One region of the Micromonospora sp. CA-259024 genome, then DNA from elsewhere that is predicted to be linked to it. Evidence: predicted binding sites of a transcription regulator. Region 1 holds the regulator's gene; each other region holds the start of a gene.
The links. Region 1 encodes HrcA, which represses chaperone genes, less so after heat shock. Its sites were predicted from a motif close to GGTTNGCACNCTCNNNNNGAGNGTGCNAACC; they were not measured.
Positions count from the first base shown of each region.

Region 2: groL (chaperonin GroEL) is a predicted target of HrcA. The motif match lies at 2,706-2,736, and genes of this name have one in related genera.
Region 3: groES (co-chaperone GroES) is a predicted target of HrcA. The motif match lies at 2,280-2,310, and genes of this name have one in related genera.

Region 1 covers NZ_JBNJND010000002.1:263,042-267,249, reverse strand. The annotation lists gene hemW (radical SAM family heme chaperone HemW) at 1-694, shown strand, start outside; gene ACQEUX_RS20515 (DUF4870 domain-containing protein) at 761-1,402, opposite strand; gene hrcA (heat-inducible transcriptional repressor HrcA) at 1,628-2,650, shown strand; gene dnaJ (molecular chaperone DnaJ) at 2,725-3,870, shown strand; gene ACQEUX_RS20500 (16S rRNA (uracil(1498)-N(3))-methyltransferase) at 3,872-4,208, shown strand, end outside.
Region 2 covers NZ_JBNJND010000002.1:1,252,499-1,256,706, forward strand. The annotation lists gene ACQEUX_RS25235 (GNAT family N-acetyltransferase) at 1-495, shown strand, start outside; gene ACQEUX_RS25240 (hypothetical protein) at 583-831, shown strand; gene groL (chaperonin GroEL) at 888-2,510, opposite strand; gene ACQEUX_RS25250 (hypothetical protein) at 2,784-4,034, opposite strand; gene ACQEUX_RS25255 (cold-shock protein) at 4,131-4,208, opposite strand, start outside.
Region 3 covers NZ_JBNJND010000002.1:895,696-899,903, reverse strand. The annotation lists gene ACQEUX_RS23480 (sugar ABC transporter substrate-binding protein) at 1-317, opposite strand, end outside; gene ybaK (Cys-tRNA(Pro) deacylase) at 498-977, opposite strand; gene ACQEUX_RS23470 (THUMP-like domain-containing protein) at 988-2,184, opposite strand; gene groES (co-chaperone GroES) at 2,444-2,758, shown strand; gene groL (chaperonin GroEL) at 2,829-4,208, shown strand, end outside.

The sequences.
Region 1 (4,208 bases):
CGCCCTGGAGGCGCGCGACGCCGGATTCGAGCACGTCAACCTGGACCTGATCTACGGGACTCCGGGGGAGCGGGCCGAGGACTTCGCCGCCTCGCTGGACCAGGTCGTGGCCGCCGGGGTGGACCATGTCAGCGCGTACGCCCTGATCGTCGAGGACGGCACCCGGCTCGCCGCCCGAATGCGGCGCGGCGAGCTGGCGTACCCCAGTGACGACGTCGCCGCGGACCGGTACCTGGCCGCGGAGGCCGCGCTGGACGCGGCCGGGCTCTCCTGGTACGAGGTCTCCAACTGGGCCCGCACCGACGAGGCCCGCTGCCGGCACAACCTGCTCTACTGGACCGGCGCGGACTGGTGGGGGCTGGGGCCGGGGGCGCACAGCCACGTCGGCGGGGTGCGCTGGTGGAACGTCAAGCACCCCTCGGCGTACGCCCAGCGGCTCGCCGCAGGCGCGTCACCCGGCCTGGCCCGGGAGGTGCTCACGGTCGACGAGGCGCACATGGAGGACGTGATGCTCCGGCTGCGGCTCGACACCGGCCTGCCGCTGGCGGTGCTCGACGCCACCGGCCGGGCCGGCGCCGAGCGGGCGCTCGCCAACGGCCTGCTCGCTGCCGAGGAGTACGCCGCCGGCCGTGCGGTGCTCACCCTGCGCGGGCGGCTCCTCGCCGACGCGGTCGTGCGTGACCTGCTGCCCTGAGCCGCAGGCTGTCCCCGGGCTGGTGGAGGCGGTGCGCCGGGCCGGCCGAGGGAGCGGCCGACCCGGTCACTTGATGAAGCTGGCCGACATCGGGTAGCGGTAGGGGGTGCCCTCGTTGGCCTTCATACCCGCGATGATCCCGAACAGGATCTGGATCACCACGACGGCGATGCTGGGCAGGAACAGCAGGCACCAGCTCACGAAGAGCAGCACGAACGCGATGATCGACCAGAGGATCTGGAAGTTCAGGGCGGCTAGCGCGTGCGCCCGGACGGTCGGCGACTGCTGACCACGGGCCAGGTAGGCGATGAGCGGGGCGACGAAGCCCAGCGGACCAAAGCTGATCAGCGCGCCGAGGGCGCCGCCGAAGTGCGCGACCAGCGCCCAGGTCTTGTCCTCGTTGTTGGCGTAGCCGCCGCCGGGGCCGCCGTAGGCGCCACCGGTCGGATACCCGCCAGCGGGATAGCCGCCGGGCGGCGGGTAACCCCCGGGCGGAGGGTAGCCACCCGCCGGAGGGTAGCCGCCTGACGGCGGTTGGTCACCGGTGGGTGGCGGATAGCCACCGGCCGGGGGATAGCCGCCCGGGCCGGGTGCCCCGGACAGTGGTGCGGTGGGTGGCTCGGCCGACGGGGACGAGCCCGGGGAGGTCGGCTCCGGCGGGTAGTTGCCGGCGTCACCCGCTCCGGGAGGGCGAGGAGGTTCAGTCATGGATGTCACGGTAGGGGCCTGTGGCAACGCCGCACCAGAGCGACATCGCCCGGCAGAACGGGCCGATCGGCCCAGCGGGGTGGCGCGGGCCGCACCGACGGGCCGCCGTTGATCATCGCGTCGGCGGGTGCGCCGACGTAGACTGGCACTCGCTACAGTCGAGTGCCAGGGCGGCCCGGCCGGCCCACGGCGCCGGCGGCCGACGTGCGACAGGAGGTGCGGAGAATGGGTCTCGACGACCGGAAACTCGCCGTGCTCCGCGCGATCGTCGAGGACTACGTCTCCACCCAGGAGCCGGTCGGCAGCAAGGCGCTGGTCGAGCGGCACCAGCTCGGGGTCTCCCCGGCCACGGTCCGCAACGACATGGCCGTGCTGGAGGAGGAGGGCTACATCCGGCAGCCGCACACCAGTGCCGGCCGGGTGCCCACCGACCGTGGCTACCGGCTCTTCGTCGACCGGCTGTCCCGGGTCAAGCCACTCAGCCCGGCCGAGCGCCGGGCCATCGAGCGTTTCCTGGTCGGCGCGGTCGACCTCGACGACGTGGTGCACCGCACGGTGCGGCTGCTCGCTCAGCTGACCCGGCAGGTGGCCGTTGTGCAGTACCCGAGCCTGGCCCGCTCGTCGGTGCGTCACCTGGAACTGGTGCCGATCTCCACCACCCGGTTGATGCTCGTCATGATCGCTGACACCGGGCGGGTGGAGCAGCGGCTGGTGGAGCTGCCCGGGCCGGTGCCCGCCGACGATGTCACCGACCTGCGCCGGCTGGTCAACGAAAAGCTCGCCGGCGCCCGGCTCTCCGATACGCCGCCGTTGGTGCAGGCGCTGGTCGAGGAGGCGCCGGTCGAGCTGCGCCCGGCGATGACCACGCTCTCCACGGTGCTCCTGGAGACGCTGGTCGAGCGGCACGAGGAACGCATCGCCCTGGCCGGCACCGCCAACCTCACCCGGGGTGGCCTGCTCGACTTCCAGGGCTCACTGCGGCCGATCCTCGAGGCCCTGGAGGAAGAGGTCGTGCTCCTCAAGCTCATCGGCGAGACCGAGCCGAGCACGACCCGGGTCCTGATCGGCGACGAGAACGAGTTCGACAACCTGCGGGCCGCCTCCGTGGTCAGCACCGGGTACGGCCCGGGCGCCACGATCGTCGGCGGCCTGGGGGTGCTGGGGCCCACGCGGATGGACTACCCCGGCACCATCGCCACGGTGCGCGCCGTGGCACGCTACGTGGGCGAGTTGCTGGCCCAGAACTGATCAGTCAGGGCCGACGGCCGGCTGCTGCCGCCGGATCGGCGCAACGCGAGACGAACATGAGGACACGGAACGCAGTGGCCAGGGACTACTACGGCATTCTCGGTGTGAGCCGGGAAGCCTCCGATGACGAGATCAAGCGCGCCTACCGCAAGCTGGCGCGCCAGTTCCACCCGGATGTCAATCCGGACCCGGAGGCTCAGGAGAAGTTCAAGGACATCAACGCCGCGTACGAGGTCCTCTCGGACGACCGGAAGCGGCAGATCGTCGACCTGGGTGGCGACCCGCTCGCCCCGGGTGGCGGCGGTGCCGGAGGCCCGGGCGGCCCCGGTGGGGCCGGTCCGTTCGTCGGTTTCCAGGACATCATGGACGCGTTCTTCGGCGGCGCGGCGGGTGGCGCCCGCGGTCCGCGTCCGCGTACCCGGCCGGGTGCCGACGCGATCCTGCGGCTCGAACTCGACCTGCACGAGACGGCGTTCGGCGTCGAGGCGCCGATCACCGTCGACACCGCCGTGCTCTGCACCACCTGCTCCGGCGCCGGCACGGCCGCCGGCACCCACCTGGCGACCTGCGAGGCGTGCGGCGGTCGGGGCGAGGTGCAGTCGGTGCAACGCACCTTCCTCGGCCAGGTGGTCTCCGCCCGGCCGTGCACCGTGTGCCAGGGCTACGGCACCACCATCCCGCACCCCTGCCCCACCTGCGCCGGCGACGGCCGGGTGCGTACCCGCCGCTCGCTGACCGTCAAGATCCCGGCCGGCGTCGAGGACGGCATGCGGATCCGGCTGGCCCAGCAGGGCGAGGTGGGCCCGGGTGGCGGCACCGCCGGTGACCTCTACGTGGAGATCCACGAGCGGCCGCACGACGTGTACTCCCGCAAGGGCGACGACCTGCACTGCCGCGTCACCGTGCCGATGACGGCGGCGGCGCTCGGCACCCGGCTGACCATCAAGACCCTGGACAGCGAGGAGACGGTCGACGTCAAGGCCGGCACCCAGCCGGCCAGCACGCTGCGGCTGCGCGCCCGGGGTGTGCCGCACCTGCGCGGCACCGGCCGAGGCGACCTCTACGTGCACCTGGACGTCCGTACGCCGACCAAGCTCGACCCGGACCAGGAGAAGATGCTCCGCGACTTCGCCAAGACCCGCGGTGAGGAGGTCGCCGAGCTGTCCAAGCAGGGCGGCTTCTTCTCCCGGATGCGCGACGCGTTCAACGGGCATGCCTGAGGTGTCCGCGCCGCTGTTCCTGGTCGAGGCGCTGCCCACCGGCGACGCGCTGACCCTGGACGGCCCGGAGGGGCGCCACGCGGCGACCGTGCAACGGCTGCGGGTCGGCGAGGAGCTGCTGCTCGCCGACGGCCGGGGCGGCACGGCCGCCGCCGTGGTCACCGCCGTCGGCCGGGGCAGCCTGGACCTCACCGTCACCTCCCGGGGGTACGCGGACGCGCCCGTACCCCGGCTGGTGACCGTGCAGGGCATCGCCAAGGGCGACCGGGGTGAACTGGCCGTGCAGGCGATGACCGAGGTCGGGGTGGACGAGATCGTGCCCTGGGCGGCCGCCCGCT
Region 2 (4,208 bases), 990 kb from region 1:
GACCGGACGGCCTGGAACATGACCGCCGACCTGTCGTACGACGGGTCGGCGGCGCTGCGGTCCACCGAGGCGGCGGAGCGGCGGCTGGCCGATCAGGGCGTCACCGTACGCCGGGCGGAGCCAGCGGATCTGCCGGCTCTGACCGCGTTCGCCCGGTCCACCTTCGGTGGCGCATGGGACGGCGAGTTGGCCGGGTCGGTGGGTCGTGCCGGCGCCGGTTGTCACCTCGCGGAACGAGGTGGCGAGGTGCTCGGCTTCGCCGCGTACGGGTCGTCCCGGCCGAGCTGGTTCGGGCCGATGGGCACCGCGCCGACCGCCGAGGGGTCGGGCATCGGTGGGGTGCTGCTGCGGCGCTGCCTGCGGGACCAGCGGGCGGCGGGGCTGGACCGGGCGCAGATCGGCTGGGTGGGGCCGGTGCCGTTCTACTCGGGCAGCGCGGGTGCCCGGATCGAGCGGGTCTTCTTTCTGTACCGGCGGGCTGTCGGCGCAGAATAAAGGGGCGAATGGGATATAGACCCAGATAGCGCCATTCGCCCGCATCGCCCATCGACGCCCCCTACCGTTTTGGTAGAGGAGGCAGCCATGACCACGGATGACGACCAGACCGAGGACGGCCCGCCGATCACCTGGAAACCGGTCGGGGAACTTCCTGGCCAACTCCCGTTCGACCGGCTCGACTACGGCGACGCCGAGCAACTGGCCGAGATGACCACCGATGGCGAGCCGGCGATGGTCGAAGAACCGCAGGAGATGGTGGACGCGCCGATCCAACTGCTTCCGCCGTACGACCGGGCGCAGAAGCGGCGCAACCAGCGCCCACTACCGACCTGACGACGAACGGGGCGGACCGCGTCAGCGGCCCGCCCCGTTCTGTGTCGGATCTGGACTCAGAAGTCCATGTCCCCGCCACCCGGGCCAGCCGGGGCAGCCGGGGTCTTCTCCGGCTTGTCCGCGACAACGGCCTCGGTGGTGAGGAACAGCGCCGCGATGGAAGCGGCGTTCTGCAGCGCCGAGCGCGTCACCTTGGCCGGGTCGATGATGCCCGCGGCCAGCAGGTCGACGTACTCGCCGTTGGCGGCGTTGAGGCCGTGACCCGATTCGAGGTTACGGACCTTCTCCACCACGACGCCGCCCTCGAGGCCGGCGTTGACGGCGATCTGCCGCAGCGGGGCGTCCAGCGCGACCTTGACGATGTTCGCGCCGGTCGCCTCGTCGCCAACCAGGTCGAGCTTGTCGAAGGCGGTCTTGCCGGCCTGCACCAGCGCGACACCACCACCCGGGACGATGCCCTCCTCGACGGCGGCCTTCGCGTTGCGAACGGCGTCCTCGATGCGGTGCTTGCGCTCCTTGAGCTCGACCTCGGTGGCCGCGCCGACCTTGATGACCGCAACGCCGCCGGCCAGCTTGGCCAGCCGCTCCTGCAGCTTCTCCCGGTCGTAGTCGGAGTCGCTCTTGTCGATCTCGGCCCGGATCTGGTTGACCCGGCCCTGGATCTGCTCGGCGTCACCGGCACCGTCGACGATGGTGGTCTCGTCCTTGGTCACCACGACCTTGCGGGCGCGGCCCAGCATGTCGAGGCTGGCGGCGTCGAGCTTGAGGCCGACCTCCTCGCTGATGACCTGGCCACCGGCGAGGATGGCGATGTCGGTCAGCATGGCCTTGCGGCGGTCACCGAAGCCCGGCGCCTTGACGGCGACCGACTTGAAGGTGCCCCGAACCTTGTTGACCACCAGGGTGGCCAGGGCCTCGCCCTCCAGGTCCTCGGCGATGATCAGCAGCGGCTTGCCCGACTGCATGACCTTCTCCAGGATCGGGAGCAGGTCCTTCACCGACGAGATCTTGCTGTTGGCGATCAGGATGTACGGGTCGTCGAAGACGGCCTCCATACGCTCCGGGTCGGTCATGAAGTAGGCCGAGATGTAGCCCTTGTCGAAGCGCATACCCTCGGTGAGCTCCAGCTCCAGCCCGAAGGTGTTGCTCTCCTCGACGGTGATGACGCCTTCCTTGCCGACCTTGTCCATCGCCTCGGCGATGATCTCGCCGACGGTGCTGTCGCCAGCGGAGATGGAGGCGGTGGAGGCGATCTGCTCCTTGGTCTCGACGTCCTTGGCGAGCTTGGACAGCTCCTCCGAGACGCTCGCGACCGCAGCCTCGATGCCCCGCTTCAGGGCCATCGGGTTGGCGCCAGCGGCCACGTTGCGCAGGCCCTCGCGAACCAGGGCCTGGGCCAGGACGGTCGCCGTCGTCGTGCCGTCACCGGCAACGTCGTCGGTCTTCTTCGCGACCTCCTTGACCAGCTCAGCGCCGATCTTCTCGTACGGGTCCTCGAGCTCGATCTCCTTGGCGATGCTCACACCATCGTTGGTGATGGTGGGGGCACCCCACTTCTTCTCGAGCACCACGTTGCGGCCCTTCGGGCCGAGGGTCACCTTTACGGCGTCGGCGAGCTGGTTCATGCCCCGCTCGAGGCCGCGGCGCGCCTCTTCGTCGAACGCGATCATCTTGGCCATACGGCGTTGTCCTCCTGGACACTCACGGGCCACCCGAGATGTGTGCCCCCGGATGGGCCGCCTGGTGTACGCACCTTGGGACGTCGCCACCTGGCGACGACGACGTCCTTCGGCCGGGCCGGATAGCCCGCGACGACCGGCCATGTGCTGCCCCGGCGTCTCCATGCCGGCGCAACCTGGCCCCACCGTCCCGACCATTGGCACTCACGGTATGCGAGTGCCAATGACTTGTTTAGCACTCTCCCCTGCCGAGTGCAAGCACGATGACGCCGCTCAGCCGAGTTCCGCAGCCAGCCCGGCAGTGTTCACCGGTGCCTCATGGGCCCGCTGCTCGGCGTACGTCACCAGCAGACCGATCATCTGCGCGAGGTGGGCCGGCAGGGCCAGCGCCGCCGTGACCCCGATCACCGCCACCGCACCGACCGCCGCACCCGGCGACGCGAGGGGATCCACACCGAACGCGGAGGTGCCCACCCCTTCCAGGAAACCGGGGATCAGGGTGCCGACGATCACCGCCAGGGCCACCAGGGCCACCCGACCGAGCAGCAGGCCGAGCCGGTCGTGGAACATCCGGAACGATCGACCGATCGGGTTCCGGCGTTCGAAGAGATAGACCGGGCCGGCCATGCTCAGCGCGAACGCCAGGTAGATGCCCGGCAGCACGCAGAAGCAGACGCCGATGCCGACGAGCACGCTGATCAGCAGGGTCCAGCCCCAGAGCCCGAGCGCCCGACGGAGGCCGTAGCGCAGCGCGGATTCGAGGCCGGCCGGCTGGCCGGCCGCCTGCTGGGTGATCACCCAGCTGCCGGCGGCCCACCCGACGGCCTGCACCAGCCCGACCAACAGGCTGCCGCCGACCAGCACGACGAGGAGGCTCCCCAACTCGGCGGCGAAATTGTCCGGCAGCACGGCGTTCGGATTCGCCTCGGCCTGGGCGGCCCAGTTCGCCGACGGGTCCACCCCGAGGGAGATCACCGAGAGCACCGCCGCGGGCAACACCTGGCTGAGCAGCATGATGGGCAGCAACTGCCGCCAGCCCCGGCGCAGTGCTCCCCCGCACCGGTTGAACCACCCCCCGAGACCGGCACCGGGCGGTGTGACCAGGGGGTCGTTCGGGTCGAGCCCGTAACCCGGCGGGTACCAGCCAACCGGCGGCCCCGGATACCACGGCTGCCCGCCGTAGGGGCCGGCGCCGGGTGGGTAGCCGCCCCCGTAGGGGCCGACGCCGGGTGGGTAGCCGCCCCCGTAGGGGCCGACGCCGGGTGGGTAGCCGCCGGTCGGTGGGAACACCCAACCCTGGGGCGGCGGACCGGGCGTACCCCAGGCAGCCTGCGCGGGATCCCAGCCGGGCGGCGGGCCGGCGGGACCCGTTTGACCCCAACCCTGCGTCGGGTCGGGCGGCGACTCAGAGGCGGGCTGGGCGCCCGGCGTCGCGCCGGAACCGCCGGCGGGCGAGGCCGGGTCGAACGGGCCCGACTCCCCCGGCCCGGGGGGTGGGGTGGGCGGGGGTGGCTGGTCGGTCATGAACGCTCCTCAGCATCGGCTGGAACGGTTCACGATCCTCCCGGCTGCGCGCCCGCGCCGCAGCCCCGACGCGCGGGGCCGATCGGGGAAGGGATCTCAGGCGATGACGCGTACGCGCTCCGCCTGCGGGCCCTTCTGGCCCTGGGCGATCTCGAACTCCACCCGCTGGCCGTC
Region 3 (4,208 bases), 630 kb from region 1:
CCGGAGTCCAGGTTGACGATCATCAGGGCGGTGACGCCGCTGGTGATCATCTGGTCGGCGATGGTCTGGAAGGCGGTCTTGTCGTTCTGGGCGTTCTGAATGTCGTACTGGACGCCGGCGGTCTTGAACGCCTCTTCCAGGAATCGGCGGTCCGCGGTCTCCCAGCGGGCGGAGGACTTGCTGTCCGGGAGGATCACGCCGATCTTGGGAGTCTTGGCGGAGTCGGCCGGGCCGGAGCCGGAGTCGTCGCCACAGGCGGTCAAGCCGCCGGTCGTGAGCAGGCCCACGACGGCGATGGTGAGGATCCCCTTACGCATGTGCAGGGTCCTTTCGGGGGTGGGGGAGGTGTTTGTTTTGTTGTGCCCGGCAACGTATTGCGCCCCGCCGCGAGTCCACAAGAGTGCGCAGGTGTCAAGTTTGTTGGGAGCGATAACAATTCAGCAACGCGACTGTTACTCCCCAGCCACCTCGGGAGGAGCCCGCCGTAATGAACGCCGTCAGCGGGTCTGCAACGGCGCGGTACGGGCGTCGGTCAGCGCGACCAGATCCGCTGCGGCCAGTTCGAGTTGCAGACCGCGCCGACCAGCCGAGACATAGATCGTCGGGAAGTCCAGCGCGGAGTCGTCCAGCACGGTGGGCAGCCGCCGACGCTGCCCGAGCGGGCTGATCCCACCGCGTACGTAGCCGGTGGCCCGCTCGGCGACCGCGCGGTCGGCCAGCGCCGCTCGTTTGCCACCGACGGCAGCCGCGAGCGCCTTGAGATCCAGCTCGCCGGTGACCGGAACGACCGCCACGGTGAGCGCGCCGTCGACCTCGGTCACCAACGACTTGAACACGCGCTCCGGTGCCGCGCCGAGCGCCACCGCCACCAGTGCCCCGTAGTTCGGAGCGTCCGGCGCCACCCGGTACGGATGCGTGCGATGCGCGACCCCGCGCTTGACCACCAGTGCCGTCGCCGGAGTGCCCTGTCCTGCCACGCCACCGACGCTAGTCGACCGGCCTGCCGACGAGCACCGTCGGTGCGCCGCCGACCCGGGTGAGCACCAGGCTCGCCGCCGCGTCGCCGGCCAGTCGCAGGTCCCGCCGGAGCTGCTCCGGGGTGAGCGCGGAACCCCGCTTGAGGATCTCCACCCGGCCCACCCGACGGTCGCGCAGCAGCGCCCGCAGGCGCTTGAGCGAGAACGGCAGCACGTCGGTGATCTCCAGGCAGCGCGCGTACGGGGTGCGGGTCGGGTGGTCGGCGTAGAGGTAGGCGATGCTCGGGTCGCCGAGGGTCGCGTCCAGTTCGTCCGCCAGTTCGGCGACGAGGTGCGCGCGGACCACCGCCGGATCCGGGTCGTACAGGTAGCGGCGCGGCGGCCCGACCGCCGCCTCGTCGGCGCCCGAGCCGGTGAGCTGGTGGCGGTGGGCCTCGGCGCCCTCCTGGCGGTAGAGCGTGGCGCGGCGCGGCACCTCGGCCAACTCGCCGCACCAGAGCGCGGCCTCGACCAGGTCGCCGTCCACGCCGACCCACTCCGCCTCCGCGCCGGCCGGGATGAGTGCGTGGTCCAGGCCCGGTGCGACCTTCACCACCGTGCGCGGCACCCGCTCGGCGAGCCCGGTGACGAAATCCCACGGTGGCGAGTAGGCGCGCGGGTCGAAGATCCGTCGCCCGGTGCCGGTCGTGCGTCGGGCCGGGTCGCAGAAGACCCCGTCGACCTGGGAGACGTCGAACGCGGTGGCATCGCCGCACTCGACCGTGAACAACTCGGCCAGCCCGGCCGCCGAGGCGTTGGCTGCGGCCATCGCGGCGGTCACCGGGTCGGCCTCCACCCCGTACACCCGGATGCCGGCGCGTGCGGCGGCCAGCGCGTCGGCGCCGAGACCGCAGCCGAGGTCGGCCAGGGTGCGCACGCCGGCCGCGTACAGCCGAGCGGCCCGGCGGTCGGCGACCACCCGGCGGGTGGCCTGCTCCAGGCCGGGTCGGGTGAGGAACATCCCGGCGGCGGCCGGGCCGAACTTGCCGACCGCCCGGTGGCGTAGCTCGGCCTGGGTGAGCGCCGCTGCGGCCAGCGTCGGTGGCACCCCGGCCGCGCGCAGGGCCGACGCCGCGGCCAGCGGATCACCGCCGGCCAGCCCGGCCGCCGCCGTGAGCGCGGCCGACCCCTCGGGGGTACGCAGCGCCGCCAGCTGATCGAGATCCACTCGGTCATTCTCCCGGTCGAGCCAGGAATCCGGGCTGGCGGGGCGCGACGCGCTGGCACTCTCCTTGACGGAGTGCTAGCCACGGAATAACCTGCGATTAGCACTCTCACCCTGAGGGTGCCAGCTCCCGGGTCTCGCGACCCGGGTGCGCACGCCAGGCGGACCGGCACCCGCGACGACGGCCCCGCCCGGTGGCATGAGGCAGATTGACGCTGGTCGGCCCCGCCGGCCAGCAACGAAACCAGTACCCCAGGAGGGTATGCCCGTGACTACCGCGACCAAGGTTGCGATCAAGCCGCTCGAGGACCGCATCGTGGTCCAGGCGAACGAGGCTGAGACCACCACGGCGTCGGGCATCGTGATCCCCGACACCGCCAAGGAGAAGCCGCAGGAGGGCACCGTCCTCGCTGTGGGCCCGGGGCGCGTCGACGACAACGGCAACCGGGTTCCGGTTGACGTTCAGGTTGGCGACACCGTCCTCTACTCGAAGTACGGCGGCACCGAGGTCAAGTACGCCGGCGAGGAGTACCTGGTGCTCTCCGCCCGCGACGTCCTCGCGGTCATCGAGAAGTAAGCAACCGATCAGTGCCACTGCCCCGGTCCGGCTCGCCGGGCCGGGGCAATGGCGCTTCGAAGGGACATTAATGGCGAAGATCCTGAGCTTCTCGGACGACGCCCGGCACCTGCTGGAGCACGGTGTCAACGCCCTCGCGGACGCGGTCAAGGTCACCCTCGGCCCGCGCGGGCGCAACGTCGTTCTGGACAAGAAATTCGGTGCGCCGACGATCACCAACGATGGTGTGACCATCGCCAAGGAGATCGAGCTCACCAACCCGTACGAGAACCTTGGCGCGCAGCTGGTCAAGGAGGTGGCGACCAAGACCAACGACGTCGCCGGCGACGGGACCACCACCGCGACCGTGCTGGCCCAGGCGATGGTTCGCGAGGGTCTGCGCAACGTGACCGCCGGGACCAACCCGGCCGGCATCAAGCGGGGCATCGACGCGGCGGCCGCCAAGGTCTCCGAGGCGTTGCTCGGCCGTGCCGAGGAGGTCACCAGCAAGGAGTCGATCGCGAACGTGGCGACGATCTCCGCGCAGGACGCCACGATCGGCGATCTGATCGCCGAGGCGATGGAGCGGGTCGGCCGCGACGGTGTCATCACCGTCGAGGAGGGCTCGATGCTCACCACCGAGCTGGACGTGACCGAGGGTCTCCAGTTCGACAAGGGCTTCATCTCGCCGAACTTCGTCACCGACCTGGAGGGTCAGGAGTCCGTCCTTGAGGACGCGTACATCCTGGTCACCACCCAGAAGATCTCGGCGATCGAGGAGCTGCTGCCGCTGCTGGAGAAGGTCCTGCAGAACAGCAAGCCCCTGCTGATCATCGCTGAGGACGTGGAGGGCCAGGCGCTCTCCACCCTGGTGGTCAACTCGCTGCGCAAGACCCTCAAGGTCTGCGCGGTCAAGGCCCCGGGCTTCGGTGACCGGCGCAAGGCGCTCCTGCAGGACATCGCGATCTCCACGGGCGCCGAGCTGGTCGCCCCGGAGCTGGGCTACAAGCTCGACCAGGTTGGCCTGGAGGTGCTCGGCACCGCTCGGCGCATCGTGGTCGACAAGGAGAACACCACGATCGTCGACGGCGGTGGCCAGAAGGCCGATGTCGCCGACCGGGTGTCCCAGATCCGTAAGGAGATCGAGGCCTCCGACTCCGACTGGGACCGGGAGAAGCTGGCCGAGCGGCTGGCGAAGCTCTCCGGTGGCATCGCCGTGATCAAGGCTGGTGCGGCGACCGAGGTCGAGATGAAGGAGCGCAAGCACCGCATCGAGGACGCCATCGCGGCGACCAAGGCTGCGGTCGAGGAGGGCACCGTGCCCGGCGGCGGCGCCGCGCTGGTGCAGATCCTCTCGGTGCTCGACGACGACCTCGGCTTCACCGGTGACGAGAAGGTCGGCGTCTCGGTCGTGCGCAAGTCGCTCGTCGAGCCGCTGCGCTGGATCGCGCAGAACGCCGGTCACGACGGC